Regions from separate parts of the Kluyvera sp. 1366 genome, predicted to be linked through region 2. Evidence: predicted binding sites of a transcription regulator. Region 2 holds the regulator's gene; each other region holds the start of a gene.
What was found. Region 2 encodes PurR, which represses purine synthesis genes. Its sites were predicted from a motif close to CANGCAAACGTTTGCNTG; they were not measured.

Region 1 (7,628 bases), on a different contig from region 2:
AAGCCTAACCAGGAAAAAAAGCCGCGTTTTTTCTCTTTTGCCATTGTGTGACCCTACTCCTCGATGGCTTATTCCCGGTAGCACGCTTGTTCCCAGGGGATAAAATATTCAATTTTAAGCGGGTGAGCGGCGTAAAAATCAGGTAATTACGCGCGCTATACCAACTCAGTAGTCTAACACTTTCCAGCCAGCGCACCACAGCACCCTTTTTTAACGTTTCTTCTGCCCGCTACGCCCGTTAAACTACGCAACAAAATATGACGAGTTGTGAGCGAAATGAGTAAATCCCCCCGCAGCAGCAGCGCTGGCCAGATCCGCATCATTGGCGGTCAGTGGCGCGGCCGTAAATTACCGGTGCCGGATAGCGCAGGTTTGCGCCCGACCACCGATCGCGTACGTGAAACCCTGTTTAACTGGCTGGCGCCGGATATTCAGGAAGCGCGCTGCCTCGATTGCTTCGCCGGCAGCGGCGCGTTAGGGCTGGAAGCGCTGTCTCGCTATGCAGCGTCGGCCACGCTGCTGGAGCTGGAGCGTTCGGTGGCGCAACAGCTGTCACAGAATCTGCAAACGCTGCGTGCTACGCAGGCAAAAGTGGTGCAAACCAACACGCTGCAGTGGTTAAGCCAGCCGGGCGAACCGTTTGACGTGGTGTTTGTTGACCCGCCTTTCCGTAAAGGGCTGTTACAGGAAACATTGTCGCTGCTGGAGCAAAATGGCTGGTTAGCGGCTGAAGCGCTGATTTATGTCGAGAGCGAAGTGGAAAATGGCACGCCTGTCGCACCCGCAAATTGGGATTTGTACCGCGAGAAGATTGCCGGTCAGGTGGCTTATCGCTTATATCAACGCCAACAGGAGACGCACGATGTGGCTTAATTTGGGACGTTTGCTGATGATTTGCGTCTGGGCCTTTTTATTGCTCAATCTGGTGCAACCTTTCCCAACGCCGCTGCGCTATTTCGTGCACGTGGCGCTGTTCTTTATGGTGATTATGCACGGCCTGCAGCTGGTGTTGCTGCGCGCCACCCAGCCCAAAGACGCCCCAAAACTGAGCGGCGTAACCCAGGCGAAGATCTTCTTTTTTGGCGTGTTTGAGCTGCTGGCGTGGCAGAAAAAGCATTATCCGAAGATGTAGTTTCGTGCGGTTTATAGCCAGGTCGCCATGAATGGCGGCCCTATTGGGCCGGAGTAAAACTCACAAAACGCGTGCCTTTCATCTTCAACTCGCCCTTCGCGCCTTTATCGATCTGGTGATACTGGTTCGCATTCACCGTCACTTTAATATCGCTGGCACCGTTCAGCGGATGGAACCAGGCTTCATATTTCATCTCTTCCGCCACAATCTCTTCGCGCTGTCGTGAACGGCGATTGGGCGACGGAAATTCGCGTTTGGTTTTCACTTCCACGCTCAGCGAGCGCACCGGCGAGGCATCGTTCACCGCCGTTTCGCGGCGCTGTTTAATAAACTGACGGGTCGCCAAAACGGCAATAATGGCCAGTACGATGAAAAAGATTAGCGGTGGTTTGCTCATGATTTATCTCGTGCTTTGCGTTAATTCGGAACGGGTAAAGACGACAAAGCATACAACCAGAGTCGGCTGATTGTCACATTTGGCGCCGGTAACTTACACTGAGAGGGTGATTTTGGGAAAATTCATCAAACTGGCGGACATTTCGTCCAGAAAAGGGAGAAAACATGCTTTGGTCTTTCCTTGCCGTACTTTTTTCCGGCTGGCTTTACGTCGATGCTTCATATCGCGGTCCGCAATGGCAACGCTGGCTATTTAAACCTGTCACCTTGCTGTTACTCGTTGCCTGGGCGTGGCAAGCGCCAACCTTCAACACCACCGATTATTTGATTCTGGCCGGGCTGGTCGCCACGCTGGTGGGTGACGCGTTAATGCTGTTACCGCGTCAGCAAATGCTCTATGCGCTAGGCGCATTCTTCCTGTCGCATCTGCTGTACACCATCAGTTTTGCCGCACACATGACCATGAGTTTCTTCTGGCCGATTCCCCTCACCTTCCTGATCATTGGCGTGATCGTTATCGGGATTCTGTGGAGCAAACTGGAAGATCTGCGCTGGCCTATCTGCACCTTGATCGGCATGACGCTAGTGATGAACTGGATGGCGGCGGAGAACTACTTCTTCCGTCCAACTGACTTCAGTTTCTCGCTGCTGGTGGGTGCCGCGTTGCTGCTGTTAGCCAATATTGTCTGGTTTATCTCGCATTATCGCCGCCGTTTCAGCGCCGATAGCGCCATCGTCGCCGCTTGCTACTTCGCCGGTCACTTCATGATTGTGCGTTCACTGTGGCTCTACTGAAGATAACCTTACCTTCCGCTTGACTCTGGAGTCCACTCCAGAGTGTAGCATTAGGGTGCGGGCAACAGCCCGCCCCTGATTCCGGAGGCTACATGCATCAACATGCTCACCCTTGCCGCTGTGGCAAATCACACCGTCAGCCACAGCCGCTATGCTCGATTCGCAGCGTAAAACCCGCAACATTGAACATCTCCGCAGCGCAGCCCATCACGCCAGACAGCGATTGCGGCTGCTGTGACAGCGACAGCGGATCGCCAGGCGGCGAAAGCGACGCCGAAAGCGACAGGCCCGCCCTCTCTTCACATCAATTCCGCTGGCAGATTGCGGGCATGGATTGCCCTAGCTGCGCGCGTAAAATCGAAACTGCCGTGCAACGTGTACCGCAGGTTCAGCAAGCACGCGTGATTTTTGCCAGTGAAAAACTGGTGGTCGATGCCGACCAGGATATCCGCGCCACCATTGAACAGGTGGTGAAAAATGCCGGCTTCGCGCTGAGCGCCAGTGATTCCCCATCGCCTCCACAACCCGAAAGCCGCTGGCAGGAAAACGCCGGTTTGCTGCTGCTTGGCGTACTGATGCTCGCCAGTTGGCTGCTGAGCCAGCTTTCGCCGGTTTGGGGCGATCGCCTGTTTATTGCCACCACGTTGATAGGTTTAGCGCCGATCGCGCGCAGCGCCTGGAAGCTCCTGCGCAGTGGTTCGCCGTTCAGCATTGAGATGCTGATGACCATTGCCGCCGCCGGTGCGCTGGTGATTGGCGCGCACGCCGAAGCCGCGATGGTGCTGCTGCTGTTTCAACTGGGTGAACGCCTCGAAGCGTACGCCGCCACACGCGCACGCCTTGGCGTCACCGCGCTGATGGCGCTGCGTCCCGCTATCGCCACGCGCATTAACGGCACACAGCGGGAAAACGTCCGCTTAGAAGCGCTGCAGCCCGGCGATGTGATTGAAGTGGCGGCCGGCGGACGTTTACCCGCCGATGGCGAACTGCTGCACGCCAGCGCCAGCTTTGATGAAAGCGCGTTGACCGGCGAATCGCTGCCGGTAGCGCGTGAGCCAGGCGAGCAGATCATGGCCGGTGCCACCAGCCTTGATCGTCTGGTGACGCTGAAAGTCATTTCCCAGCCGGGCCAAAGTGCCATCGACCGCATCCTGCAACTGATTGAGGAAGCCGAAACCCATCGTGCGCCGGTTGAGCGCTTTATCGATCGCTTTAGCCGCATCTATACGCCCGCCATTATGCTGCTGGCGCTGCTGGTGATGGTGCTGCCGCCGCTACTGGGCTTTGGCGCGTGGTTGCCGTGGATTTATAAAGGGCTGACGCTGTTGCTGATTGGTTGCCCCTGTGCGCTGGTGATCTCCACGCCCGCTGCCATCACTTCCGGCCTGGCTGCTGCCGCGCGTCAGGGCGCGCTGATCAAAGGCGGCGCGGCGCTGGAGCGGCTCAGTCGCGTAAATATGATGGCGTTCGATAAAACCGGCACGCTGACCGCCGGTAAACCGCAGATCAGCCACATCCAGCCATTTGGCGTGATGGCGGAAAACAACTTGCTCACCATCGCCGCCGCCGTTGAACAGGGTTCCACCCATCCGCTGGCGCGGGCGATTGTCAGCGAGGCCGAGCGGCGCGCGCTCAGGCTTCCGCAAGCTGCACAGCAGCAAACGCTGGCCGGCAGTGGTATTCGTGCTGCGATAGATGGCGTGACCTATCAACTGCTGACGCCGCGCGAAGTCAGCCATCTTGATAATGCACAACAGCAGCAGATTGCTCAGCTGGAAGCGCAAGGCCAAACTGTGGTGCTGCTGTTGCAGGAGCAGCAGGTTCTTGGCGCGTTAGCCTTGCAGGATCAGTTGCGCACTGAAGCCCTCAGCGCGCTGTCTGAACTGAAGAAGCTTGGTGTTAACAGCATGATGCTGACCGGCGACAATCCACGCGCGGCTGCGGCCATTGCCGCTAAGCTCAACATCGATTATCGGGCAGGTTTACTGCCCGCCGATAAAGTTGCGGCGGTGAGGACGTTAGGCACACAGCACGCATTGGCGATGGTCGGCGATGGCATTAACGATGCGCCCGCCATGAAAGCCGCCACCATCGGCATTGCGATGGGCAGCGGCACCGATGTGGCGCTGGAAGCCGCAGATGTGGCATTAACGCAAAATCAGCTGGCGATTCTGCCGCGCACCATTGTGCTGGCACGGCGCACGCGTGCCATCATTCGTCAGAACGTGGCGCTGGCGTTGGGATTAAAGGCGATTTTTCTGGTCACCACGCTGCTCGGCTTCACCGGTTTGTGGCTGGCGGTCTTAGCGGATTCCGGTGCCACCGCACTGGTGACAGCCAACGCGCTGCGCTTGCTGCGTCAGCGTTAGGCGCCTTTTTTAATCAGAAACTGGTACGGTAGGCTTTCGGTCTGCTGTGCCAGCAACTCATGCTCCATAAAGCGGCAGAAACCGGGGATATCGCGCGTGGTGGCGGGATCGTCAGCAATGATCAGCAAGGTTTCACCGGCCTGCATGCTGCGCACGGTTTTACGCACCATCATTACCGGCTCCGGGCAGCGCAGGCCAAGGGCATCAAGCTGATGGTCAGGCGCAGAAAAGGGATCGCTCATGATTCTCTGTCAGTTGTTAGGGATGGGCGCTCATTCTAGCGCGCGAATAAGCCAACGCAAGGCGATAACGATTGCGTTAAAATTAACCATTGCATAAATTGCGCAACGCGTTAAGATGCCGCCGATTTTTATTTACCACCGTGCCAATGCACGAATCTGGGTTCCCTCACCCCATCACTAAAAAGGCTTACAATGATTAACTTCTCTGCACGTCAGCGCATGCATGCGCTGTTTTGGCTATCGCTATTCCATCTGCTGGTGATCACCTCCAGTAACTATCTGGTCCAGCTGCCGGTTTCCATCTTCGGTTTTCACACCACATGGGGCGCGTTTAGCTTTCCGTTTATTTTCCTCGCCACCGATCTGACCGTGCGCATCTTTGGCGCGCCGCTGGCACGTCGCATTATTCTGGCGGTGATGATTCCCGCGCTAGTGATCTCCTACATTGTTTCGTGTGTGTTCTATCAGGGCGAATGGCAAGGTTGGGCGTCACTGGAAGAGGTGAATCTGTTTGTTGCCCGTATCGCCTGCGCCAGCTTTATGGCTTATGCGCTGGGACAAATCCTCGATGTGCACGTTTTTAACCGTTTGCGCCGTTTATCGCAGTGGTGGATTGCGCCAGCGGCAGCGATGTTCCTCGGTAATATCAGCGATACGCTGGCCTTCTTCTTCATCGCCTTCTACAAGAGCCCAGATCCGTTTATGGCCACGCATTGGGTCGAAATCGCGCTGGTGGATTACAGCTTCAAAGTGCTGATCTGCATGATCTTCTTCCTACCCGCTTACGGCGTGCTGCTAAATGCCATGCTGAAGCGCTTAGCCGAACGTTCCGCGCAGCAGCAGATCAATTTCGGCTAATTGCACATACACTAAATGCCGCATTACGCTAAGATTTCCTGACACTCCGGCGGTTGCTTTTGCTAACTAAATCCGCTTGTATAACGGCTGACTGGAATCATGTAAAAGGGAAAAGAATGCGTAACGTAGTGAAATATGTGGGTATTGGCCTGTTGGTTATCGGCCTGGCGGCATGTGACCAGAAGAAAGATGATGCGGCAGCGAACAGCAACGGTGCGAGCGCCAGCCAGTCGGCCCAGACGGTTAACCTGATGGACGGCAAACTGAGTTTCTCTCTACCGGCGGGCATGTCTGACAAGAGCGGCAAGCTCGGCTCTGAATCCACCAACATGCACGTCTATGCCGACGAAACCGGTCAGCGCGCGATTATCGTGATTGCCGGCGATCCCACCAACGAAGCGCTTGATGCGCTGGCACAGCGTCTGGAACAGCAGCAGCGCGGTCGCGACCCACAGCTGCAGGTGGTGTCTAACAAAGCGGTGACGCTGAAAGACCAGCCGGCACAGCAGCTGGATACGGTGATTTCTGCCAACAATCAGACCTCATGGTCTTCGGTGATTCTGGCGAAAGTGGATGGCAAACTGCTGACGCTGCAAATTACCTTGCCAGCAGATAATCAGCAGCAAGCACAGAGCGATGCAGATGGGATCGTCAAAAGCATCACGTTGAAATAATACCCTTCATCCTTCGAACGGCAGGTGCGTTGGCTGCATTCGTTCACCCCGGTCACTTACTAAAGTAAGCTCCCGGGGATTCGCTCATTTGCCGCCTTCCTGCCGTCCAAATGATTTTGGGTATCGATTTGGGTGTTCACGAAGGGTCGCCATTCATGGCGACTTGGTTCTGCAATCCTCGCCTTACAATCTCACTGGCGAAATGTGCCAGATCTCATCCGCATATTCCTGAATGGTGCGGTCCGACGAGAAATAACCCATATTGGCGATATTCAGCGCCGCGCTGCGCTGCCACTTATCCGGCTGGCGATACAGCTTGTCCACCTTGTCCTGCGTGTCCACATAGCTGCGGTAATCCGCCAGCAGCTGATAGTGATCGCCGAAGTTCACCAGCGCATCAAACAGATTGCGATAGCGCCCTGGCTCCTGCGGGCTGAACACCCCGCTGGCGATTTGCGTCAGCGCCTGATGCAGCTCAGGATCATCCTCATAATACTTACGCGGGTTGTAACCGTCGGTGCGCAGCTTCTCAACCTGCGGCGTAGTGTTGCCGAAGATAAAGATATTCTCCTTGCCGACATGCTCCAGCATCTCAACGTTGGCACCATCCAGCGTACCAATGGTTAACGCGCCGTTCAGCGCAAACTTCATGTTACTGGTGCCAGAGGCTTCGGTACCGGCAGTGGAGATCTGCTCGGAGAGATCCGCCGCCGGAATGATGATCTGCGCCAGGCTCACGCCATAGTTTGGAATGAACACCACCTTCAGCTTGTTCTTCACCTGCGGATCGTTGTTGATCACATTGGCGACATCGTTGATCAAGTGAATGATGTGTTTCGCCACGTAATAGGCCGACGCCGCTTTGCCGGCGAAGAGATTAACGCGCGGCACCCATTCTGCGCTGGGATCGGCCTTGATGCGGTTGTAGCGCGTGATAACGTGCAGCACGTTCAGCAGCTGACGTTTGTATTCGTGGATGCGCTTAATCTGCACATCAAACAGCGCATGCGGATCGAGCACGATATCCATGTTCTTCGCCACCCAATCCGCCAGGCGTTTTTTGTTGGCAAACTTGGCGTCGGCGATCTGCTGGATAAAGGCCGGATAATCGATCTGCGTGGTCAATTCGTTGAGCTGGCCAAGATCGGTGCGCCAGTTGCGG
Region 2 (7,628 bases):
TCAGTGAAGAATCCGCAGACGAGGCGTCTGCCGAGTAACTAAAGAAAAGGCCGACATGTGTCGGCCTTCTGCATTATTCCGCTTCTTTATACTTCTCAGCGGTCTCTTTCAGCAGTGGCTGAAGTTCACCGCGCTGGAACATCTCAACGATGATGTCGCAGCCGCCGACCAGTTCACCGTCGACCCACAGCTGCGGGAAGGTTGGCCAGTTAGCGTATTTCGGCATTTCAGCGCGAATATCCGGGTTCTGCAGAATATCCACGTAAGCGAAACGCTCGCCACACGCAGAAAGCGCCTGCACGGCTTGCGCCGAAAAACCACAGCTTGGCAGCTTTGGCGAACCTTTCATGTACAGCAGAATCGGGTTTTCTGCGATCTGACGCTGAATTTTTTCAACAGTACTCATTATTGCCTTCCTTAATCTTCTACTTCGTGTTTGTTTATTGTAGCGATTTCGCTCCCGGACTGAAAACGGGATTTTGCGTTTGCACTGGCTAATCGCCATGTTTGTTAAGTTAACGCATGACAAATAACATTTTCATATCATTAATTGGCATTAATAAATTAATAATTAGCAATAATTTCGCTGTGTTAACCAGCTGAAATCGCTCATTTTTGCTACAGAATCAATCTGGTAACATATTAATAGAAAAAGGCCTTACCTTTTGTAAAAAAAGTGGATTAGAATTGCCTCGGCGCTGGTCACTTGATCAGATTTCTCTCACTTTTCCGCAGTCTGCTTTGATTCAGCCTGCTTAACCTGTAACCGGATTATGCGTCTACTAATTACGCTTTTCATACTGGCTTTAGCCCAACTGTTCTTTAATGTGGCCGCTGCATCTCCGCATGCGCCCGTTAACGCCAGTTCGCTTAAAGCAGAGAAAAAGAGCGCACGTGAAGACGAGCGCCGCAAACGACGTCCGGTGAAGACCACCACCAAAAAATCGCGCCTGACTGCTGTTCAAAAATTCAAACTCAAAAAACAGAGCAAAACAGAAACCGCGCTGCACAAAACCACCAGCAAAAAATCCCCGTTAAAACTTTCTGCTAAGAAATACGGTCATCAACGTTTAGCGAAGAAAACGCCAGAGATCGCCGTCAATGATGAAGCCTTAGCGCTGACCGGCATCAAAATGAGTAAAGCGCACCGTCAGCGTTATCAAAAAGCGCGTGAAACGGCGATGACCAAATTAATGGGTCAACTCGGCAAACCTTATCAGTGGGGCGGCGCTTCGCCACACACCGGTTTCGATTGCAGCGGCCTGGTGTGGTACGCCTATAAAGATCTGGTGAAATTCAAACTGCCACGCACCGCCAATGAGATGTATCACCTGCGTGATGCGGCACCGATTAAGCGTGAAATGCTGGAGAAAGGCGATCTGGTGTTCTTCCGCATCAACAATCGCGGTACCGCCGACCATGTGGGCGTTTATCTTGGCAATGGCAAATTCATTCAGTCGCCGCGTACCGGCAAAGATATTCAGATTAGCGCATTGGGTGAGGATTACTGGCAGAAACACTATGTGGGCGCGCGTCGTATGATGACGCCAAAAACCATTCGCTAGCTGTTGCGCAACAGACATAAAAAAGCCGGATGCTGTTGTCAGCTCCGGCTTTTTTGTTAATGCATGATCGCGGTAAAGCTGAAGGCGATAATCATCAACAGTGCGCCAACAGTGGTCATTAGCGCCAGCTTCAGGTCGGTATTCATCACAACTCCTTAGTCACACAATTATTAGGGTTAAGACGATTTTCGCATAGCAATAGGCAAAAATCTCGTGTTATCCGCGCCAGCTTGCTAGAATCGCCGCCTTTCGTTGCGCAACAGATTTTGCGCAGGCTGTATTTACAGCGTGATGAAGTGATTTCGCCTGCTAGAACATACCGTTTTGCCCGCTTTTTTGGGCTGTAAAAGCATTAGCAGACGCAAACGTTTAACAATATACTTATCAGTAAGTTGCGATAAGCCCAGGAGCACCATTTTCATGGCAACAATTAAAGATGTCGCAAAACGCGCGGGTGTCTCAACCACCACGGTTTCGCATGTCATCAACAAAACGCGTTTCGTTGCGGAAGAGACGCGTAACGCCGTATGGGAAGCGATCAAAGAATTACATTACTCGCCAAGTGCCGTGGCGCGTAGTCTTAAAGTCAATCACACCAAAACCTTGGGTCTGCTGGCGACCTCCAGCGAAGCGCCCTACTTCGCTGAAATTATCGAAGCGGTGGAGAACCGCTGCTTCGAACGCGGCTATACGCTGATTCTCGGCAATGCTCACAACGATCTGCAAAAGCAGCGCGCTTACCTGTCGATGATGGCGCAAAAGCGCGTCGACGGCTTGCTGGTGATGTGTTCGGAATATCCAGACGATTTGCTGCAGATGCTGGAAGAGAACCGCAATATCCCCATGGTGGTGATGGATTGGGGCGCGTCACGCGGTGATTTCACCGATACCGTGCAGGACAATGCATTTCAGGGCGGCTATCTTGCCGGGCGTTATCTGATTGAACGTGGCCATCGCGATATCGGTGCCATTCCTGGCCAAATGGAGCGCAACACCGGCGGTGGACGTCATGCTGGCTTCCTGCAGGCAATGAACGAAGCGGGCATTACAGTGCGTCCGGAGTGGGTGGTTCAGGGCGACTTTGAGCCTGAATCGGGCTATCAGGCGATGCAACAGATCTTAAATCAGAAACAGCGTCCAACCGCGGTGTTCTGCGGTGGCGATATCATGGCGATGGGCGCGATTTGCGCTGCTGATGAGATGGGTTTGCGCGTACCGCAGGATATCTCGGTGATTGGCTACGATAACGTGCGCAACGCGCGCTATTTCACACCAGCGCTCACCACCGTGCACCAGCCGAAAGCTGAACTGGGCGAAAAAGCGCTGGAAATGCTGCTGGATCGCATCACCAGCAAGCGCGAAGATCCGCAAACTATCGAAGTCCAGCCAACGCTGATTGAACGTCGTTCGGTGGCGTACGGTCCGTTCCGCGACTACCGCCGCTAAGCCGACACTTCGCTGAGCCATTCGTGGTTCAGCGTTTCCGCATCCCCGAGATAAGCCAGTAACCACGCCAGCGCCGGTGACGCGCGCTGTTCTGACCAGCTAACGCAGCACGGACTGTCCGGAAACGCCTGCGGTAGCGCCAGCTCGACCAGTTTTTGGCTGTCCAGCAGTGGACGCGCCAAATGGCCAGGCACCATGCCGACGCACAATCCTGCCAGCAAACAATCCATCCCGGTTTCCCACTCTGGCACCACCAACCGCCGCTGATTATCCAGCGTCCATGTCATACGGCGCGGTAACGCACGCGAGGTATCTTCCAGCACCAGCGATGGCCACGCCCGCAAGGTTTCATCATCCAGCTCCTTGCTGTTAACCAGCGGATGATCAGGGCTCACCACACAACGCCAGTTCAGCGCGCCCATATCCTGAAAGGCAAAACGTCCGCCCACCGGAATGGCCTGGGTTGCGCCAATCGCCACATCCACCCGACCATCAGCCAACGCATCCCACACGCCGTTGAACACTTCGTAGCTGATAATCAGCTCCATATCGGGAAAATGGCGATAGAAGTCCTTCACTAACTGTCGCGTGCGCTGCGGTTTTACAATGCAGTCAACCGCGATGCTCAACTCGCCGCGCCAGCCATTTGCCAGTTGCTGACACTGTCGGCGAGTGGCCAGCATTTTTTTGATAACAGATCGGCCTTCCCGCACAAAATGCTCGCCCGCCGCTGTCATCACCACTTCCCGATGCTGGCGCTCAAACAGCGGCACCGCCAGCCAGGTTTCCAGCTGGCGCACAGTATAACTGACGGCAGAGGGCACGCGATGCAGTTCCTGCGCTGCCGCGCTAAAACTGCCGGTGCGCGCTACTGCATCCACCACTTCAAGCGCATATTCTGACCACATAAATTTGCCTTCAAAAATTTTAACAGCACCATGCAAATATTAGCGTTTCACAAAGCGCGCCGCATCCTTTTACACTCCCCGGCGTTCACCCTGCCCAAAAGAGAATCAACATGTTGTCATCTAAAGCATTTATGCCTTATCTCGCCGTGCTCAGCATGCTCGGCTTTCTTGCCACGGATATGTATTTGCCCGCCTTTGGCGATATGCAGCGTGATTTTGCTAGCGCACCCGGCACCATCAGCGCCAGCCTGAGTCTGTTTCTCGGCGGTTTTGCCTGTGCCCAGGTATTTTGGGGACCGCTATCAGATCGTTATGGACGTAAGCCGATTTTGCTGGCGGGCCTTGCCATCTTCGCCCTCGGTTGTCTGGGAATGCTGTGGGTGACCGATGTCCGCCTGATGCTGGCGCTGCGTTTTATGCAGGCGATTGGCGTGTGTGCGGCTGCCGTAAGCTGGCAGGCGCTGGTGGTGGATCACTATCCAAAAGCGAAAGCCAATAAAGTGTTTGCAACGATTATGCCGCTGGTTGCGCTGTCGCCGGCGCTGGCACCGCTGCTCGGCGCCTGGCTGATCGGCCACTTCCACTGGCGCAGCATCTTTATCACGCTGACGCTGGTTGCCGTAGTGTTGCTGATCGGTACGCTGCAATTAACCTCGCCTAAGCGCGAGAAAGTTGCCTCAGGCAAACAACCCGGCTGGTTGACTTTGCTGGGTACCCGCGTCTACAGCGGTAACGTCTTAATCTATTCGGCATGTTCGGCGAGCTTTTTCGCGTGGCTGACGGGCTCACCTTTCATTCTCGCCGCAGCTGGCCTGACGCCGGGTGATATTGGCCTGAGCTATATTCCGCAGACCATTGCGTTTCTGATTGGCGGCTTTGGCTGCCGCACGCTGTTAAATCGTTATCAGGGCGCGCAACTGCTGCCGTGGTTGCTGGTGCTGTACAGTCTGAGCATCCTAAGTCTGTTTGTCATCGCCCTGATGCCTTCAGCGCCGCTGTTTGTGCTGCTGATGCCCTTCTGCGGCATGGCGCTGGCCAATGGCGCGATCTATCCGATTGTGGTGGCCAGCGCATTAGCGCCCTTCCCGCACGCCACCGGTAAAGCGGCAGGATTACAGAATTTATTCCAGTTAGGATTGTGCTTTGTCGCCAGCCTGCTGGTCTCCGCCGGCCTTGAGCAGGCGCTGTTCAACACCACATTAGTGATGGTGGCCACCGTGGTACTGGCGTGGGTGGGCTTTGTCTGCCAGCGATCGGCAAACGCACAAAGTGATATTGCCCACAATTCCCGTCCCTGCGAAGATAATCTCTAAGCCAACGCTTTTCGTTAGCAAACTAACGATAACCCGTTGAATATTGACCCACGTGAGCATATACTCAGTGGGTCAGTAATTCTGTATTAAATCAATAATATAAATGTAATACCTTTAGCGACTCTGTCGCGGGATGGCGTCTGCACGATACTCCAGTGCGGCGTCCAACTTTTCTATTCAAATTCATGCCTCTGTAAAACGTCGGATTTCTGGCGCACGGATTTTCCGTGAGTTCTCTCACAGGTCTTGGGAAATTGGCTATTCTTTTTCTCAGGTTCAGATCGGAAGGTGATGGAGAAGCTATGAGTTCATCTGTTATAGAAGAATTGAGCCTTGAAGAAAACCACTGGTTTCGGATCGTCAATGAACTGCTAGAGCGTGCTGATATTGCAGTTAATGGCACTCGTCCCTGGGATATTCAGGTAAAGCATCCAGATTTTTTTAAACGCGTGCTCGAGGAAGGATCGCTCGGATTAGGTGAAAGTTACATGGATGGTTGGTGGGAGTGCGAACAGCTTGATATGTTCTTCCATCGCGTTTTAAAACACCATCTGGATAAACAATTACCGCGGCATTTTAAAGATACGTTGCGCATCGCCGCCGCGCGTCTTACTAATTTGCAATCGAAAAAACGCGCCTGGATTGTGGGTAAAGAGCATTACGACCTGGGTAATGATCTATTCTCACTGATGCTTGACCCCTATATGCAATATTCCTGCGGCTACTGGAAAGATGCTGATACGTTGGAAAACGCGCAGCAGGCCAAACTGGATATGATTTGCCGCAAGTTACAACTTGAACCGGGCTTGACGCTGTTGGATATCGGTTGTGGCTGGGGCGGACTGGCGGAATATGCCGCACGCCATTATGGCGTCACGGTGCATGGCGTCACTATTTCTGCAGAGCAACAAAAACTGGCACAACAACGCTGTGAAGGACTGGATGTCACTATTTTACTGCAGGACTATCGCGACCTGAATAATCAATATGATCGCATTGTTTCTGTCGGAATGTTTGAACATGTCGGGCCGAAAAACTATGCCACTTATTTTGATGTTGCTGACCGCAATCTCAAACCAGACGGCATATTTTTACTGCACACCATTGGTGCCCTCACAACGGATATGAATGTCGATCCGTGGATTGATAAATATATCTTCCCGAACGGTTGTCTGCCGTCGGTCCGTCAAATCGCTGATGCCAGTGAGCCACATTTCGTCATGGAAGATTGGCATAACTTTGGCGCAGATTACGATACGACGTTAATGGCATGGTATGAACGTTTTCAGGCGGCGTGGCCGCAGCTGGCTGAGAAATATGGCGAACGTTTTAAACGAATGTTCGACTATTATCTCAACGCCTGCGCCGGTGCGTTTCGTGCCCGTGATATTCAGCTGTGGCAGGTGGTATTCAGTCGTGGCAAGGATGGCGGATTACGCGTAGCGCGTTAATGAGCTTGCAGAAATAAATCAAGGCGCCGCAGGGCGCCTTTTTTAACGCCATTATTCTGCGCTGGCAATCTGCGCCAGTGCAGCGGCTTCACGCTGTGCTAATACGCGCTCAACGGTTTCCACAATAGCCTGCGTATGAGGATCAATCTCAATATTGACCTTTTGACCAAACTTCTTCGCGCCTAACGTGGTGCGCTCGAGGGTTTCCGGAATCAGATGCACACAGAACTTGCTTTTGGTAACGTCGCCAACGGTCAAACTAATTCCGTCGATACCCACAAAACCTTTATGCAGAATATATTTGATCTGCGTGGCATCCTGTAATTTAAACCAGATTTCGCGGTTGTTTTCTGACTGGATGATTTTGCAAATTTCCGCCGTGGTCATAATATGGCCAGACATCAAATGGCCGCCAATTTCATCACTGAACTTCGCTGCACGCTCAATATTCACCACATCCCCGACCTGTAATTCACCCAGGTTGGTAATGCGCAATGTTTCTTTAATCAGATCGAAGCTAACCCGATCGCCATTAATCTCAGTCACAGTCAGGCAGCAGCCGTTGTGGGCTACCGATGCGCCCAGCGCCAGTCCCGGTAACAGCTCATCCGGTAAGCGCACAATATGGGTACGAAACAGATCTTTCTCTTCAATGCCGACAATTTCTGCCGTGCCTTGCACAATTCCAGTAAACATAATCTTAGCCTCTGCAAAGTTTGCGTCAGTTTATCACAGCTTGTCGGCGGCAGCTTAATTTGGCGGAGTTCAAACTTTACACAAATTGCTAAACAAAATGCGATCAACGTTTGGCGGAAGCCAGCGCTGCCGCTACACTGTGCGCGCATTCTTTGGGGATTTCGCCCCGCTCTCTTCATTAATTAAGCAGGTGTAACGTGCAGAAGTATTTTACCGAAGCGCGTCAATTGCTGGCCCTCGCGATCCCGG
Region 3 (7,628 bases), on a different contig from region 2:
TCACCAGCGCCAGAATCGATCCCAACGGCGTGAAGCCACTGAAGTTTTTGATGATATTGGGCAGGATCCATTGAATCCCTGCCACGCTCAGCAGGTTATTCACCCGCACCAGCTCGCCGTTGGCCGGGTTTTTCACCGCCACGTCGAGGCTGCTGAGCACGGCGGTGGCCACCATCAGCACCACAATCAAATAGACGAACAGTAAAAACGGGTTCGGCACTTTGTTGCCGACGCGTTCAATCCAGCTAAACAGCTTTCCAGGGCTGCGGTTCTCCGTTGTTATTTCCATGGCAGGTCCTCATCAGTCGTCTTATTGTGTTTGCATGCCCTTCATACTTCGAGCTGCAGGTGCGTTGGCTGCGTGCAGCTCGAAGTATTTTGGGCTTTAGTTTTTATATTTTTTTTTGCCCGCGTTTATAAACGCGAGAGGTAAATCCTAGGACGTTAACTTCGACGGTGTGACATCCGCTGGAATCGGGCAGGCGTAAGGCTGCTCGCGGCGTACACGCTGGAACTCGTCGCGGCAGCGCGCCAGCGCCGCGTCATCCTGCAGCAAGGTCAGCGCGGTGGCGGCCATCACTTTGGCGGCCAGACACATGCCTTTGTGCGCAATGGACGTGCGGCCCTGCGCCACCAGCTGCCAGGTGTGCAGCGGCGTGCCGAAGGCGAAGCAGGGCGCAAAGCATTGCGCGGTGGGCGTCACCCAACTCACATCGCCAACGTCGGTTGAGCCGTAAAGGATCTCGCGCGTCACTGCATAGGGCGCCACTTCATCCATCAAAATCTTGTCGCCCAGCGCCGCTGCCCAGGCAACGCCCGCTTCACCGCCGGTGCGCGCCGCATTGAGACGTGCGTTACGCAGATCGTCTTTGCTTAGCGTGGAGCGCATCTCGGCGGCAAACGCCTGTTCCGCATCACTGTAGTCAGGCAAACCAAACTGATGCAAATAGCGCTCCATCACGCTTTCCAGTGCGCGATTCGGCACGTAATTGGAGCAGGCTTTATCGAAGCGCACCGTCATCTGCGTGTCGGTCATCAGCGCCGCGCCTTTGGCGATGTTGATGACGCGCTGATAGATATCCTGCGCTTGATCGAGCTGCGGCGCGCGAATCAGGTACAGCACTTCGGCATCGGCTTGCACCACATTGGGGGAGACGCCGCCGGCATTGGTCACCGCGTAGTGCAGACGCGCTTCCTGCACGATGTGCTCGCGCAGAAAGTTGGCGCCGGTGTTCATCAGCGTCACCGCATCCAGCGCGCTGCGCCCTAAATGCGGTGAGTTGGCCGCATGCGCCGCCACGCCTTTGAAGCGGAAGGCGGCCTGAATATTGGCCAGCGTGCTGAGGTTGAACATGCCGCTAAAACCTTCGGGATGCCAGGTCACCGCCGCGTCGACATCGTCGAACAAGCCTTCGCGCACCATAAAGGTTTTGCCGGAGCCACCTTCTTCGCCGGGACAGCCGTAAAAGCGCAGCGTGCCGCGCTGGCCGTGTTGCGCCCACCAGGCTTTGATGGCGAAAGCGGCGGCCAAACCGGCGGTGCCGAGCAGATTGTGTCCGCAGCCGTGGCCGTTGCCGTTTTCCACCAGCGGCTGCGGCGTGGCGCACCCCGATTGCTGGCTCAGACCGGCCAGCGCATCGAACTCGCCGAGAATGGCGATCACCGGTTTGCCGCTGCCAATGCTGGCAATAAACGCGGTGTCGATGTTGCCGACGCCGCGCTCCACGCGAAAACCTTCCTGTTCCAGCGCATCGGCCAGCAGTGCGGAAGACGTTGTCTCTTCAAAACGGGTTTCCGGTACGTCCCAGATGGCATCGCTGAGGGCGGTAAAACGCGGCTGGTTTTGGTTGATGTAGCGATCAATAAATTCGCTGTGGCTCATCGCTGGCCTCCAAACTGTGCGTGATTGAGGGCCAGCGTCGCCAGCGTTTGCACCGCGGTCGCCATGATCGCTTCGTCAAAATCGAACTTCGCGTTGTGATGGCCCGCCGCCAGATCGCAGCCGAAAATCACGTAGGAGGATTGGCCGCCGCGCTGCTGCACGCGCTCCAGCATGTAAGTGGCATCTTCCGAGCCCGCCGCCTGCTGTTTCGTATCGACCACTGAGGTGAAAATGCCCAGCGCCTCGGCCTGCTGGTGGATGAACGCCACCCACGGCGGGCTCGGCGTGCAGCTGCGCGCGCCGCCCATCAGCTTGACCTCATATTCCACGCCGTACATCGCCGCCGCACCGCCAATCACGCGCAGCGCCTGCTGATAGATATCATCGTTAACCTGGTTGCTGACGCCGCGCGTTTCCACCTTCATCAGCGCGCAGTCGGGCACCACGTTGCGTCCGGTTCCGGCCTGCAATACGCCGACGTTGACGCGCGCCACACCGCCGCTGTGCTGCGGCAGGTTGTGCAGCGCCAGCGTTGCCTGCGCCGCCGCCAGCAGGGCGTTACGGCCCTCTTCCGGTTTGCCGCCGGCGTGCGCGCCGACGCCGGTGAAACTGACGTCGAGTTTGGTGGTGGCGAGGAAGCTGTCGCTGCCACAAACGATTTCGCCGGCGGGCACGCCGGTACCAAGATGAATGGCGGTGAACAGATCGACATCATCCACCACGCCAGCGGCCACCATCGCCTTCGCACCGCGTACGCCTTCTTCCGCTGGCTGGAAAATGATTTTGATGGTGCCGCTCAGCTGCGCTTTCATCTCCATCAACACGCCCGCCAGCGCCAAACCGATGGTGGTGTGGCCGTCGTGACCGCAGGCGTGCATCATGCCGGGATTGCAGGAGGCAAAGCCTTCGCGCGTTGGCAGATGATCGGCGGCGCGGCTTTCGTTCTGATCGAGCGCATCCATATCCACGCGGAAACCCATCACCGGGCCGGGACGACCGGTTTCCAGCGTGGCGACCACGCCACAAAATCCGCCGGAGAAGTGTTTAATCCACTGCGGCAGCGCGCCTTGTTCCAGCGCGCGCGCTTCCTGCTGCGCCAGCACTTCATCAGAGGGCAATCCCATGCGCGAGTCGGCATCGATCACCTCGCGGCCCAGCTTGAGTTGATAACCAAGACGATGCAGCTCTTCAGCCACCAACGTGGCGGTGCGGAACTCCAGCCAGCCCGATTCGGCAAAGTGGTGTAGATCGCGTCGCCAGGCCTGCATCTGCGGGATGCGCGCGTTGACGAGGTCAGAAAGGGTTTTCATCGGCATTTCCTTTGTGTTGGTTTTTTATGCATTTATCCGAATCTACACATTGGTTTTGCCGCGCATAAGATGCGAATATCTTGCTACTGATAAACAATGGTTATCACCAAACTATGTCTGCGAACCTCAAACTTCATCAGTTGCGCGCTTTTGTTGCTGTGGCGCGTCAGGGCAGCATCCGCGCCGCCAGCCGCTTGTCCGGGCTTTCACAGCCTGCGCTGACCAAAGCGATCCAGGAACTGGAGCTGGCGCTGGGCGCGCGCCTGTTCGAGCGGCGACAGCAGGGCGTTACGCTGACTGATATCGGTGATAACTTTTTCAAGCATGCCAGCCTGGTGCTGGAAGAGTTGCGGGTGGCGCAGGAAGATATTCAGCAGCGGCTGGGATTGGCTGGCGGGCGCGTCAATATCGGCGTGGGTGGCAGTATTGCGCGCACCGTCATGCCGCAGGTGATCAATCAGTTTCATCGCGAATATCCGCTGGTCAAGGTGCGGATTGTTGAAGGTCAGCTGGTTTCGATGGTGCATGAACTGCGTCAGGGCGAGCTGGATTTCACCATCAATACCTACGATAAAAATCATCTCGATCAGGAGTTAGTTTTTGAACGGCTGATGGAGCGCGATTATCAGGTGGTGATGCGCAAAGGGCATCCGATGGCGCATGCGCGCACGCTGGCCGAGCTGCAACACTGCGACTGGACCATGCCGACACCGCAAGGGAGCTATTATCGGCTGCTGCACGATCTGTTTGGTGAGCGCGGCATGGCGCCGAAAATCGTCGTCACCTGCGAGACCTTTATGGCCTGCACCAGCCTGGTGGCGCAGAGCGATTTCGTCAGCATTATTTCGCGCGACGTGATTGAAGACCCGACGCACGGCGGCCAGCTGATTTCCCTCGTTCTCGACGAACCTTTACCGAAAGCCACTTTTTATCTTATCCAGCGCAAAGACACCGCATTGACGCCGATGAGTGCCTACATGGCGCAGCTGTTCCGGCGCTACTGTCAGCAAAGGTAAGAGTGCGGCCCGGCTCGCAACTGTATAACTATTGCGCACTACACTTGCAGTGGACATTCCCTTTATGGAGAACAGACCATGCAAGTTACCCCGTATGTGTTTTACAGCGGTCGCTGCGAAGAGGCGATTGCCTTCTACCTCGACGCCACCGACGGCGAGCTGCTGTTCAAGATGACCTATGGCGATATGCCGGATGAAACGCCGGTGGAGGATGAAGGCTGCATCTCGGGCGTGAGCTTTTCGCCGGAGCAGATCATGCATGCCCATCTGCGTATCGGGCAGGGTGAATTGATGATGAGTGACGGCGCACCGCAGGCGGCGTATGGCGGTTTTGCTGTGAGTTTATCCACGCCGGATGAGGCGCAGGGCAAGCGTTGGTTTGATGCGTTGTCAGCGGGCGGTGAGGTGACGAAAAGCTGGGCACCGACGTTTTGGGCCAATGGCTTTGGCATGTTGACCGATAAGTTCGGCGTGCCGTGGATGGTAAATGCGTATAAGCCGCAGATTTGAGTGGATGGTGCGCGCTGGCCCTCACCCCAGCCCTCTCCCGCAAGCGGGAGAGGGAGTTGGTAGGGGCACGATCTGTTCCCTCTCCCACTTGTGGGAGAGGGTTAGGGTGAGGGAAACCAACAACTTAGAAGTTGTAACCCACCACCAAATAGTAACCCCAACCGGTTGATTTCACTTCAAATGGACCGTTACCGAAGTTCAGCTCCTGGCCGTCAGCCCACTGGCCGCCGTTGTGGAAATAACGCGCCACGGTAGAAACATGCCAGTGATCGTAGTTCAGCGACAGAATGTGGCTGGACGCAATCGAGTTGCTGGTGCGTGAACGATCGGACTTATCACGCAGATCTGAACCCCAGTCGAAGTTGGTGAAGCCGATATAGCTCAGCTTGCCGCCCCACAGATCGGTAATCGGCACAAAGTATTTCACCTTAAAGCGATAACCATCCCAGCTGTTTTCGTTCGCCGCACCGTAGTTTTCCCACTGGTATTTAGCGTAAACGTTCAGCGACAGGCCGATATCGCTGTGCGTATCGATGTCGGTGCCAAGACCCATGTACCAGGTGTTCTGACGGTTATCGCTGTTGCGACCCATGTCATAGATGTAGTTGTTGGCGAAGTACCATTCTTTAAACGGACCAAAAGAGAGATCGGTGCCGGTCAGCTTATCGATGGAGAAACGTGGCTCAATTTCCATGAACATCGGCGAACCGTGGTCGAACACGCCGTTAGCGTTGCTGTTGCCCACGCCGAAGAAGTTGGTCAGATCGAGGTAGCCATAGAAATCGAACCAATCCTTTTTGGCAAAGGCTTCATATTCCAGGTACACGTCGTTGTTGAACTGGGGTCCAAAACGGGTGTGGTAACTGCCCACCACGTTCACGCTCTGATGCCACCAGTCAGAAACGTACTGCGGATCGCTGTCTGCTGCTTGTGCCGCACCAGTCCAGCTGCTGGCCAATAAGGCCCCTGCTATCAACGCTTTATATTTCATTATTGTTAACCACATGCTTTTGATCGCCGGGCCGTCGCCGCGATCGGGTGAAATTGATCCCAGGGGATGGGCAGTGAGTTGTCGTATCCGGTCTGCATCGCCAGATTTTCAAGCTTGCGTAATGTGCCTGTAACAGAGGCATAGAAAATAGATTTTGGTCACGTTTGTCAAAAAGTGTTGCAGTTTGATTCACTGGAAATGTGATCGCTATCACATTAACCCCGTGTAGCGAACGGAACCCCGCAACCGTTTACGTGTCGCGTTCAGCAGGGAAAGTTATTGATGTAGGGAAAGGATGTAGCGGCGCGATTTATCGCGTTGTTTTGATGTCGCACCGTGCCCATAGCAACTTTGCGCAATACATTGCGCCGCTACGGCACGGTGAAGTTTATGGCAATGTCACGCGTACCTGCAGGCCGGCAATCTGGCCCTGCGGATCGTGGCGGTTCGATAGCGCAACCTGCATCTGATGTTTCTGCGCTACGCTGCGCACAATCGACAAGCCCAGTCCGCTGCCTTGCGCCTGCACATCCGGCGAACGGGTGAAGCGGTCAAAGGCGCGCTCGATAAAGGATTCCGCCATGCCGGGACCGTTATCGACGATATCCACCACGGTGTGATTGCCGACGCGATGCAGCAGCACATCGACCAAACTGCCTTCCGGCGTATGCAGCATCGCATTGCCAATCAGGTTATCGAACAGGCTGCGCAGATCGGAGCGGCTGGCGTGCAGGCGATAGTGTGTGGTGCCGTTGAAGCCGATATCGATGCCGCGCTTATCCGCCACCACCATCAGCTGCTCAATGCTCTCTTTCAGCAGGTCGTCCAGTTCGATGCTTTCCACTGTGGCGACCACCGATTGATCTTCCTGACGCGAGATATTCAGCAGCTGCGTCACCAGATGGCGCGTGCGCGTCACGCCCGCTTCCAGCTGGTCAAACTGGCGGCTGGCTTCACCGGGTTGAATATGTTGCCGCAGATTCTCCAGCTGCAAGGTCACGGCGGTGACCGGCGTGCGCAGCTCATGCGCCGCATCTTCAAGGAACTGGCGCTGCGATGACCATGCCGCGCGCAGTCTATCCAGCAAGGCGTTGTAAGCTGCCACCAGCGGCAGCACTTCATCCGGTAAACCATCAGGTGAAACGCTATGCGGGTGCAGGGTTTCCTGCGCCGCGATATGGCGCGACGCCACGCGCAAATCGCGCGTAATAGCGCGCACCACCAGCCATATCACAATCAGTGAGAGCGGCATCATCAGCACCAGCGGAATGATGGCGGAGAGCGCTCGCTTGACCATGATACTTTTCATGTAGCCGATATTGTGTAGCACCTGAATGTTGCCAATTTCACTGCCCAGCTCGCCGGGCCGCGTGTAAACACGCCATTCGCAGTCGTCGCCACAGTCTCCGACTTTCAAATCGGTCCAGCCTTTTTTCAGCTGCAATGGCGCATGCAGGCCCGGCCAGGAGCTGGCGCGCAGATGATTGCTTTCGTCCCACAGCTGAACGATATAGGTGCTTTTCAGTTTCTCTTCATGCATCACCATTGGCATTAGGGCCGGCATACGTTGGCTGCTGGCCCACGCATCGGCGATCTTGGCGAGCTGGTCGTCTTTCATGGTGCCCATCATGTCGCCGTAGCAGTGATAGAAATACCAGGTGACGCCGCCAATCATCGCCAGATGCAGAATCACCAGCGTGGCGAGCAGCTTATTACGCAGCGAGCGCATAAAGGTGAAAGGTTTCATATTGCCGGTACCCGCCAGCCAAGTCCGCGTACGTTGCGGATCACTTCGTTATCCAGTTTGCGACGCATACCGTGGATCAGCACATCCACCGCGTTGCTGCTGACCTCTTCGCCCCAGCCGTAAATGCGGTTTTCTAACTGTTCGCGCGAAAGAATGGCGCCCGGCCGCTCCA
Region 4 (7,628 bases), on a different contig from region 2:
GCATCGATTCGATATGCACCGGCGGCAGTTGCAACCGTTTATTGAGCGCCTGCACCGCATGGCGCGAGCTGGCCGTCAGCAGCTGAAAACCTACCACGAACACCACCGCCAGCGTGGCGAGAATTAACCAAATCATCACGTCATCCATCTCATTCACTGCCGGGCATCATAAGCGCTAACGCGGGCGGGCGCCACGGCGAAAATCGGGAAAGCGGCGTTGATGGCGAATCTCTACCTGACAGCCGCACGCGCTTCTGACAGAATAGGCGCCATCCCCGATTTAACCCTCTACAGATGGATTTCCTCTCTGATGGCAGCAAAAATTATTGACGGTAAAACGATTGCGCAGCAGGTGCGCCTTGAGGTTGCCGAAAAAGTACAGCAGCGTTTGGCGGCCGGTAAACGTGCGCCCGGTTTGGCAGTTGTGCTGGTGGGTGAAAACCCAGCTTCGCAGATCTATGTAGCCAGCAAACGTCGTGCTTGTGATGAAGTGGGCTTCATCTCCCGCTCCTACGATCTGCCCGCCACCACCAGCGAAGCCGAGCTGCTGGAGCTGATTGATACGCTCAACAACGACAACGACATCGACGGCATTCTGGTGCAGCTGCCGCTGCCAGCCGGCATCGATAACGTCAAAGTGCTGGAGCGCATCGTGCCGGACAAAGATGTGGATGGCTTCCATCCGTACAACGTCGGTCGTCTGTGCCAGCGCGCGCCGAAGCTGCGCCCGTGTACGCCGCGCGGCATCGTCACCTTGCTGGAGCGCTACAATATCGATACTTACGGCCTGAACGCCGTAGTGGTTGGCGCATCGAATATCGTTGGCCGTCCGATGAGCATGGAGCTGCTGCTCGCCGGTTGTACCACCACCGTCACGCACCGTTTCACCAAAGATCTGCGTCATCACGTTGAGCACGCCGATCTGCTGGTGGTGGCGGTCGGCAAGCCGGGCTTTATTCCGGGCGACTGGATCAAGCCGGGCGCGGTGGTGATTGATGTGGGTATCAACCGTCTCGACAGCGGTAAAGTGGTGGGTGATGTGGAGTTCGAAGCGGCTGCTGAGCGCGCCTCGTACATCACGCCCGTTCCAGGCGGCGTCGGTCCAATGACGGTCGCGACACTGATCCAAAACACGCTAACGGCGTGTGAAGAATTTCACGACATTGAGGAGGCATAATGGCCAGTTTTTCTCTCGGTAAACATGCCCACGTTGATTTGTGCGACCTGCTGAAACTCGAAGGTTGGGTGCAAAGCGGTGCGCAGGCGAAAGCGGTGATTGCGGAAGGCGAAGTGCGCGTTGATGGCGCAGTCGAAACGCGTAAGCGCTGCAAGATTGTTGAAGGCCAAAAGGTCGAGTTTGCGGGCTTTAAGATTACGGTTGTTGCCTGACCTTTAGGCGTCCCAATCGGGACGCCTAAATCCGCTCTTCCCCCACCACCCGAGTTTCCCCTTCAATTTGCTCCAGCGCGATATGATTCACCGCCGTATGCTGCGCAATCAGCGTCGCCAGTTTCGGTGAATGGCTGGTGATCCACAGTTGGCTAAACTGGCTGGCTTCGGCGATCAGTCGCGCTAATGCAGGCAACAAATCTTCATGCAAACTGTTTTCCGGTTCATTCAGCGCCATAAACGCCGGCGGACGCGGGCTGAGCAGCGCCACCACTAAGCAGAGAAAGCGCAGCGTGCCATCCGAGAACTCGGCGCTCTCCAGCGGACGCAAAATCCCCCGGCGTGACATCAGCATCTGAAAACGCCCGTTCTGCACATCAACGTGAAATTCCGTGTCCGGGAAGGCTTCGGCCATCACCTCAAGCAGTAATTCGGAATGACCGCGTTCAACAATCGTGGCCCAGGCTGCGGCCAAATTGCTGCCATCGTGGCTCAGTACCGGCGCGCGCACGCCAATCTGCGGCGCACGAATTGGCGAACCGGGCCACACCGCAAACTCATGATAGAAACGCCACTGGCGTAACCTTTCACGTACCTGCGAAAGCTCGGGATAAAGATGCGGCTCGCCAAGCTGCCCAAACAGCGACTCTTCCGGATGCAGCACCGCAGGATATGCAACGCGTTCGCCATCAACGTTGTGCAGGAAAGCGGTTTGATTTTGCCGCTGCAGGATGCAGGAGGAAGGACGCCGACGCTGGCCGCTCATCCATATACGCTCCTCTTTCACCAGCGGATCGAGGTTAAACATGCTGGTGGCTAACGGCTCAGGAAAACCGATATCAAGCTGATAATCCATATCATCCATCACCACCGCGAGCGCCAGACGTTTAGGATCGTGGCGACGATCGCCGCGCCGCAATCCGCCCGCCCACATCGCTTTCTGGATGCCGCCCTCTTCCGCCAGCGCCAGCGCTAAACGTCCGCTCGCCGCTTCGTGCAGCAATCGCACCGCTTTATACAGGTTGGATTTACCGCAGCCGTTCGGGCCGCTCACCACGTTGAGCTGTTGTAGCGGTAGCGTCAGGTCGCGCACAGAGCGGAAGCCGTGAATATGAATCTGTTCAATCGCCATCAATAAAAAAGGGCGATTTCTCGCCCTCTCCGGTTATTTGCGTCGCCAGCTGGAACCTTGCGGCCCATCCTCAACGATCACGCCCAACTCATTGAGCTTATCGCGCGCCACATCCGCCTGCGCCCAATCTTTGGCTGCACGCGCGTCGGAACGGGCTTTCACCCAATGCTCGATTTCCGCCACTTCATCGTCATTCACCTGCGCACCGCTTTGCAGGAACTGCTCGGGATCCTGCTGCAGAATGCCGAGCACGTTAGCGATCTGGCGCAGTTTCGCTGCCAGCGCATCAGCGGAGGCTTTGTCTTCAGTCTTCAAACGATTCACTTCACGCGCCATATCGAACAGCACCGAATAGGCTTCCGGCGTGTTGAAGTCGTCATCCATCGCGGTACGGAAACGCGCTTCGAACTCTTCGCCACCCGCCGCCGTGGCGCTGGCATCGGTATGACGCAGCGCGGTGTACAAGCGCTCGAGCGCCGCACGCGCCTGATTGAGGTTATCTTCGCCGTAGTTGAGCTGGCTGCGATAGTGGCCCGACATCAGGAAGTAACGCACGGTTTCGGCATCGTAGTGCTGCAACACATCGCGCACGGTGAAGAAGTTATCCAGCGATTTCGACATCTTCTCGCGATCAACCATCACCATGCCGGAGTGCATCCAGTAATTTACATACGGGCCATCGTGCGCACAGGTGGATTGCGCCACTTCGTTTTCATGGTGCGGGAACATCAGGTCCGAACCGCCGCCGTGAATGTCGAAATGGGTGCCGAGCTGTTTGCAGTTCATCGCCGAGCACTCGATGTGCCAGCCTGGACGGCCGTTGCCCCACGGCGAGTTCCACGCCGGTTCGTCGGCTTTGGACATCTTCCACAGCACGAAGTCCATCGGATTGCGCTTCACATCCGCCACTTCGACGCGCGCGCCGGCCTGCAGCTGCTCCAGATCCTGACGCGACAGCACGCCGTAATCCTTGTCGCTCATCACGTCGAACATCACGTCGCCGTTGTCCGCCACGTACGCATGCTTACGTTCAATCAGCCTGCCGACCAGCTCGATAATCTCGTCGATATGGCGGGTGGCGCGCGGTTCCAGATCCGGCGGCAGAATGCCGAGCGCGGCGAAATCGTTGTGCATCTCGGCGATCATGCGATTAGTCAGCGTTTCAATGCTTTCCCCGTTTTGATTGGCACGCTTGATGATTTTGTCATCGATATCGGTGATGTTACGCACATACTTCAGCTGATAGCCCACGTAACGCAGATAACGCGCCACCACGTCGAATGCCACAAATGTACGCCCATGGCCGATATGACAGAGGTCGTAAACCGTGATACCACACACGTACATACCGATTTCACCGGCGTGGATAGGTTTAAATTCCTCTTTCTGTCGACTCAGGGTGTTATAGATCTTCAACATTGAATGGTTCCGTTAGTGACGTTTGCGGGATACGCCCTTGCAGCGTAGCCGGTTATTGTGCCGTATTTTTCTGACTTGTGCATCGCTCGGTTGCCAACTGCCGTCCGGTTACTGACGCGTTATTGGAAATTGTGATATAAGAAGCGTCTACAAAAATGCCCCGCCGGCTTACAGGCGTGGCAGTTGATACTGACGACAACCTTGACAGGAAGAAAATAATGGTCACTTTCCAGACGAACCATGGCGATATCGTAATCAAAACTTTCGATGACAAAGCGCCGGCTACCGTGAAGAACTTCCTGGAATACTGCGCGGAAGGTTTTTACGATAACACTATCTTCCATCGCGTAATCAACGGTTTCATGATTCAGGGCGGCGGTTTTGAGCCTGGCATGAAGCAGAAAGATACCAAAGCAGACATCCGCAACGAAGCGAACAACGGCCTGAAAAACACCAAAGGCACCCTGGCGATGGCGCGTACTCAGGCGCCACACTCTGCAACAGCCCAGTTCTTTATCAACGTGGCAGACAACGACTTCCTGAACTTCCGTGACGAAAGCCTGCAAGGCTGGGGTTACTGCGTGTTCGCTGAAGTGGTTGAAGGCATGGACGTGGTTGAGAAAATCAAAGCGGTGAAAACTGGCCGCAGCGGCATGCATCAGGACGTTCCGGTTGAAGATGTTGTCATCCAGAAAGTGACTGTTAGCGAGTAATGTCGCGCACGCTGTTTATCGCAGATCTGCATCTGTGTCATGAAGAACCGGCAATTACTGCCGGTTTTCTGCATTTTTTGCAGGGTGAAGCGCGCACGTGCGATGCGCTTTATATCCTCGGCGATCTGTTTGAAGCCTGGATCGGCGACGACGATCCTAATCCGCTGCATCAGCAAATCGCTGCGGTGCTCAAGGCGCTGCCGGTGCCGAAGTTCTTTATTCACGGCAATCGCGACTTCCTGCTCGGCCAGCGTTTTGCGCGTGCCAGCGGCATGACGCTGCTGCCGGAAGAGAAGGTGCTCGATCGCTACGGACATCGTGTGTTGATCATGCACGGCGATACCTTGTGCACCGACGATGAAGGCTATCAGCGCTTCCGCGCCAAAGTGCATCAGCGCTGGTTGCAGCGTCTGTTCCTCACGTTGCCACTGCGTCTGCGCATGCGTATTGCTGCGCGCATGCGCAATGGCAGCAAGCAGGCGAATCAGCATAAATCGGTCAGCATCATGGACGTCAATCAGTCCGCGGTGGAAGCCGCGATGACGCGTCAACAGGTGGCGATTCTGATTCACGGCCACACGCATCGTCCCGCCATTCACGCCTTCCCGCTGCACGGCAAAAACGCCGAGCGCGCGGTGCTGGGTGCCTGGCATGAGAACGGATCGATGATTCAGCTTGATGCCAGCGGCGTCAGCCTGATCGAATTCCCCTTCTGAAATCCGGGCATCAATGCCCGTTTTCCGCCTACGCAACCGTTTTCCTTGCTGCCATCTCATGCTATTCTCTGTGCCCTTCTTCGCCTGCCCGCCCGGCCAGGTTCGTTTGCATATTCACAGGAGTTGACCGCATGTCATCCAACGCCGCCCCGGCCCGTATCGCCATTGTCATGGGTTCCAAAAGTGACTGGGCTACCATGCAGTTCGCCGAGGAAATTCTTAACAGCCTGGATGTTCCCTTCCACGTTGAAGTGGTCTCAGCTCACCGTACGCCCGACAAACTGTTCAGCTTCGCGGAAACCGCCGCCGACAACGGTTTTCAGGTGATCATCGCCGGTGCCGGCGGTGCTGCCCATTTGCCGGGCATGCTGGCCGCGAAAACGCTGGTGCCGGTGCTGGGCGTGCCCGTGCAAAGCGCGGCGCTGAGCGGCGTCGATAGCCTCTACTCCATCGTGCAGATGCCGCGCGGCATTCCGGTGGGTACGCTGGCAATTGGTAAAGCCGGTGCTGCCAACGCCGCCCTGCTGGCGGCACAGATTCTGGCGATCCACGACAGCGCGCTGTCAACGCGCATCGCCCACTGGCGTCAAACGCAAACTGATGAAGTGCTGAACAACCCGGATCCGCGGGAGGACGCATGAAGCCGGTTTGCGTATTAGGAAATGGTCAGTTAGGCCGCATGCTGCGCCAGGCCGGAGAACCGCTGGGCATCGCGGTCTATCCGGTGGGCTTAGATGCAGAACCTTCTGCGCTGCCGATCGCCGAAAGCGTGATCACCGCTGAGATCGAGCGCTGGCCGGAAACCGCGTTAACGCGCGAACTGGCGAGCCATCCGGCCTTTGTGAATCGCGATATTTTCCCGCGTCTGGCCGATCGCCTGACGCAAAAACAGCTGCTGGATCAGCTGAACCTCGCTACCGCGCCGTGGCAGCTGCTGGCCGATAAAGCCGAGTGGCCAAATGTGTTCAACTCGCTTGGCGAACTGGCGATTGTAAAGCGTCGTACCGGCGGCTATGACGGCCGTGGCCAATGGCGTTTGCGCGCCAATGAAACCGATGCGCTGCCGGATGAGTGCTACGGCGAATGCATCGTTGAGCAGGGCATTAATTTCAGCGGCGAAGTGTCGCTGGTCGGCGCGCGTGGACACGATGGCAGCACGGTATTTTATCCGCTGACGCACAACCTGCATCAGGACGGCATTCTGCGTACCAGCGTGGCGTTCCCGCAGGCCGATGCCGCACAGCAACAGCAGGCGGAAGCGATGCTCAGCGCCATCATGCATGAGCTGAACTACGTCGGCGTGATGGCGATGGAGTGTTTCATTACGCCAGAAGGTTTGCTGATCAACGAGTTAGCACCGCGCGTGCACAATAGCGGCCACTGGACGCAGAATGGCGCGTCAATCAGCCAGTTCGAACTGCATCTGCGCGCGGTTTTGGGCCTGGCGCTGCCAAAGCCGGTGGTGTTTGCGCCGTCGGTGATGGTGAATCTGATTGGTACTGAGATGAATCTGGCGTGGCTGCAGCAGCCGCTGGTGCATCTGCATTGGTATGACAAAGAGGTGCGTGAAGGCCGCAAGGTTGGGCATCTTAATCTCACCGATAGCGATCACGCGCGTCTGGCGTCAGCCTTGAATGCGCTGGTGCCGCTGCTGCCGGAAGCGTATGCAAGCGGGATTGCGTGGGCGGTTGAGAAGCTGTAGTTCAGCTGTTTTTCCCCTCACCCTAGCCCTCTCCCACTGGGAGAGGGAACCGATCGAGCTAACATCTCCCTCTGGGAGAGGGCCGGGCTGAGGGCATCAGCCCGCCCAGAACTCCCTTTATCCCACCATCTTCATCGCCACATGGCTCCAGCGATTCAGATGCGTAATCTGGAACCCATGCGCACTGAACAATGCATTCAGCGACGCTTCCGAATGAATCGTGATATGCCCATTACGCGGCGCGATATACCAGTCGTTCATTCCCAAATGGCTCACTTCATCCGTGGTGCCGGTACTAAAGAAAAACACCCCGCCATCTTTTTGCCGTGATAGCGTTTATTTAGCCTTAAATAAGTCTGGTCTGCTTTCAGGAGTCGACTCACACAGACCAGAACTTAAATTTAAGACAAAACCGTTTTGCTTATCCGGCACTGAAGCTTCTGAACAGCGCCTTCTGTTTTAACAGCCGAATCCCCAACCAGGCACCGCACAGCGAGAGCAGCAGCGCGCCGCCGATCGGCAAGGCGATCCACAACGTCCAGTCTGGCTGCCACGGG

Region 1: the regulator PurR is predicted to act here: its motif matches at 4,995-5,012, upstream of tusA (sulfurtransferase TusA).
Region 3: the regulator PurR is predicted to act here: its motif matches at 5,949-5,966, upstream of ACVLVH_RS14065 (nucleoside-specific channel-forming protein Tsx).
Region 4: the regulator PurR is predicted to act here: its motif matches at 5,399-5,416, upstream of purE (5-(carboxyamino)imidazole ribonucleotide mutase).

What each region holds. Positions count from the first base shown of each region.
Region 1 is NZ_JBTRDW010000011.1:31,932-39,559, reverse strand. It holds gene ftsY (signal recognition particle-docking protein FtsY) at 1-44, opposite strand, end outside; gene rsmD (16S rRNA (guanine(966)-N(2))-methyltransferase) at 277-873, shown strand; gene ACVLVH_RS21215 (DUF1145 family protein) at 863-1,132, shown strand; gene ACVLVH_RS21210 (DUF2500 domain-containing protein) at 1,173-1,529, opposite strand; gene ACVLVH_RS21205 (lysoplasmalogenase) at 1,694-2,323, shown strand; gene ACVLVH_RS21200 (zinc/cadmium/mercury/lead-transporting ATPase) at 2,416-4,692, shown strand; gene tusA (sulfurtransferase TusA) at 4,689-4,934, opposite strand; gene ACVLVH_RS21190 (7-cyano-7-deazaguanine/7-aminomethyl-7-deazaguanine transporter) at 5,127-5,792, shown strand; gene ACVLVH_RS21185 (DcrB family lipoprotein) at 5,909-6,466, shown strand; gene glgP (glycogen phosphorylase) at 6,650-7,628, opposite strand, start outside.
Region 2 is NZ_JBTRDW010000006.1:43,126-50,753, forward strand. It holds gene rnt (ribonuclease T) at 1-38, shown strand, start outside; gene ACVLVH_RS14335 (Grx4 family monothiol glutaredoxin) at 74-409, opposite strand; gene ACVLVH_RS14340 (C40 family peptidase) at 774-1,565, shown strand; gene cydH (cytochrome bd-I oxidase subunit CydH) at 1,622-1,711, opposite strand; gene purR (HTH-type transcriptional repressor PurR) at 1,986-3,011, shown strand; gene punR (DNA-binding transcriptional activator PunR) at 3,008-3,919, opposite strand; gene punC (purine nucleoside transporter PunC) at 4,030-5,232, shown strand; gene cfa (cyclopropane fatty acyl phospholipid synthase) at 5,535-6,683, shown strand; gene ACVLVH_RS14370 (riboflavin synthase subunit alpha) at 6,735-7,379, opposite strand; gene ACVLVH_RS14375 (MATE family efflux transporter) at 7,577-7,628, shown strand, end outside.
Region 3 is NZ_JBTRDW010000005.1:485,358-492,985, reverse strand. It holds gene abgT (p-aminobenzoyl-glutamate transporter) at 1-289, opposite strand, end outside; gene ACVLVH_RS14085 (M20 family metallopeptidase) at 437-1,882, opposite strand; gene ACVLVH_RS14080 (amidohydrolase) at 1,879-3,192, opposite strand; gene ACVLVH_RS14075 (LysR family transcriptional regulator) at 3,306-4,208, shown strand; gene yjdN (VOC family metalloprotein YjdN) at 4,287-4,718, shown strand; gene ACVLVH_RS14065 (nucleoside-specific channel-forming protein Tsx) at 4,843-5,709, opposite strand; gene ACVLVH_RS14060 (sensor histidine kinase) at 6,098-7,456, opposite strand; gene ACVLVH_RS14055 (response regulator) at 7,453-7,628, opposite strand, start outside.
Region 4 is NZ_JBTRDW010000004.1:277,895-285,522, forward strand. It holds gene ACVLVH_RS10655 (DUF1198 family protein) at 1-136, opposite strand, end outside; gene folD (bifunctional methylenetetrahydrofolate dehydrogenase/methenyltetrahydrofolate cyclohydrolase FolD) at 311-1,177, shown strand; gene ybcJ (ribosome-associated protein YbcJ) at 1,177-1,389, shown strand; gene ACVLVH_RS10670 (AAA family ATPase) at 1,415-2,521, opposite strand; gene cysS (cysteine--tRNA ligase) at 2,555-3,940, opposite strand; gene ppiB (peptidylprolyl isomerase B) at 4,159-4,653, shown strand; gene ACVLVH_RS10685 (UDP-2,3-diacylglucosamine diphosphatase) at 4,653-5,369, shown strand; gene purE (5-(carboxyamino)imidazole ribonucleotide mutase) at 5,501-6,010, shown strand; gene purK (5-(carboxyamino)imidazole ribonucleotide synthase) at 6,007-7,071, shown strand; partial or broken gene ACVLVH_RS10700 (methyltransferase domain-containing protein) at 7,189-7,383, opposite strand; gene ybbP (putative ABC transporter permease subunit YbbP) at 7,493-7,628, opposite strand, start outside.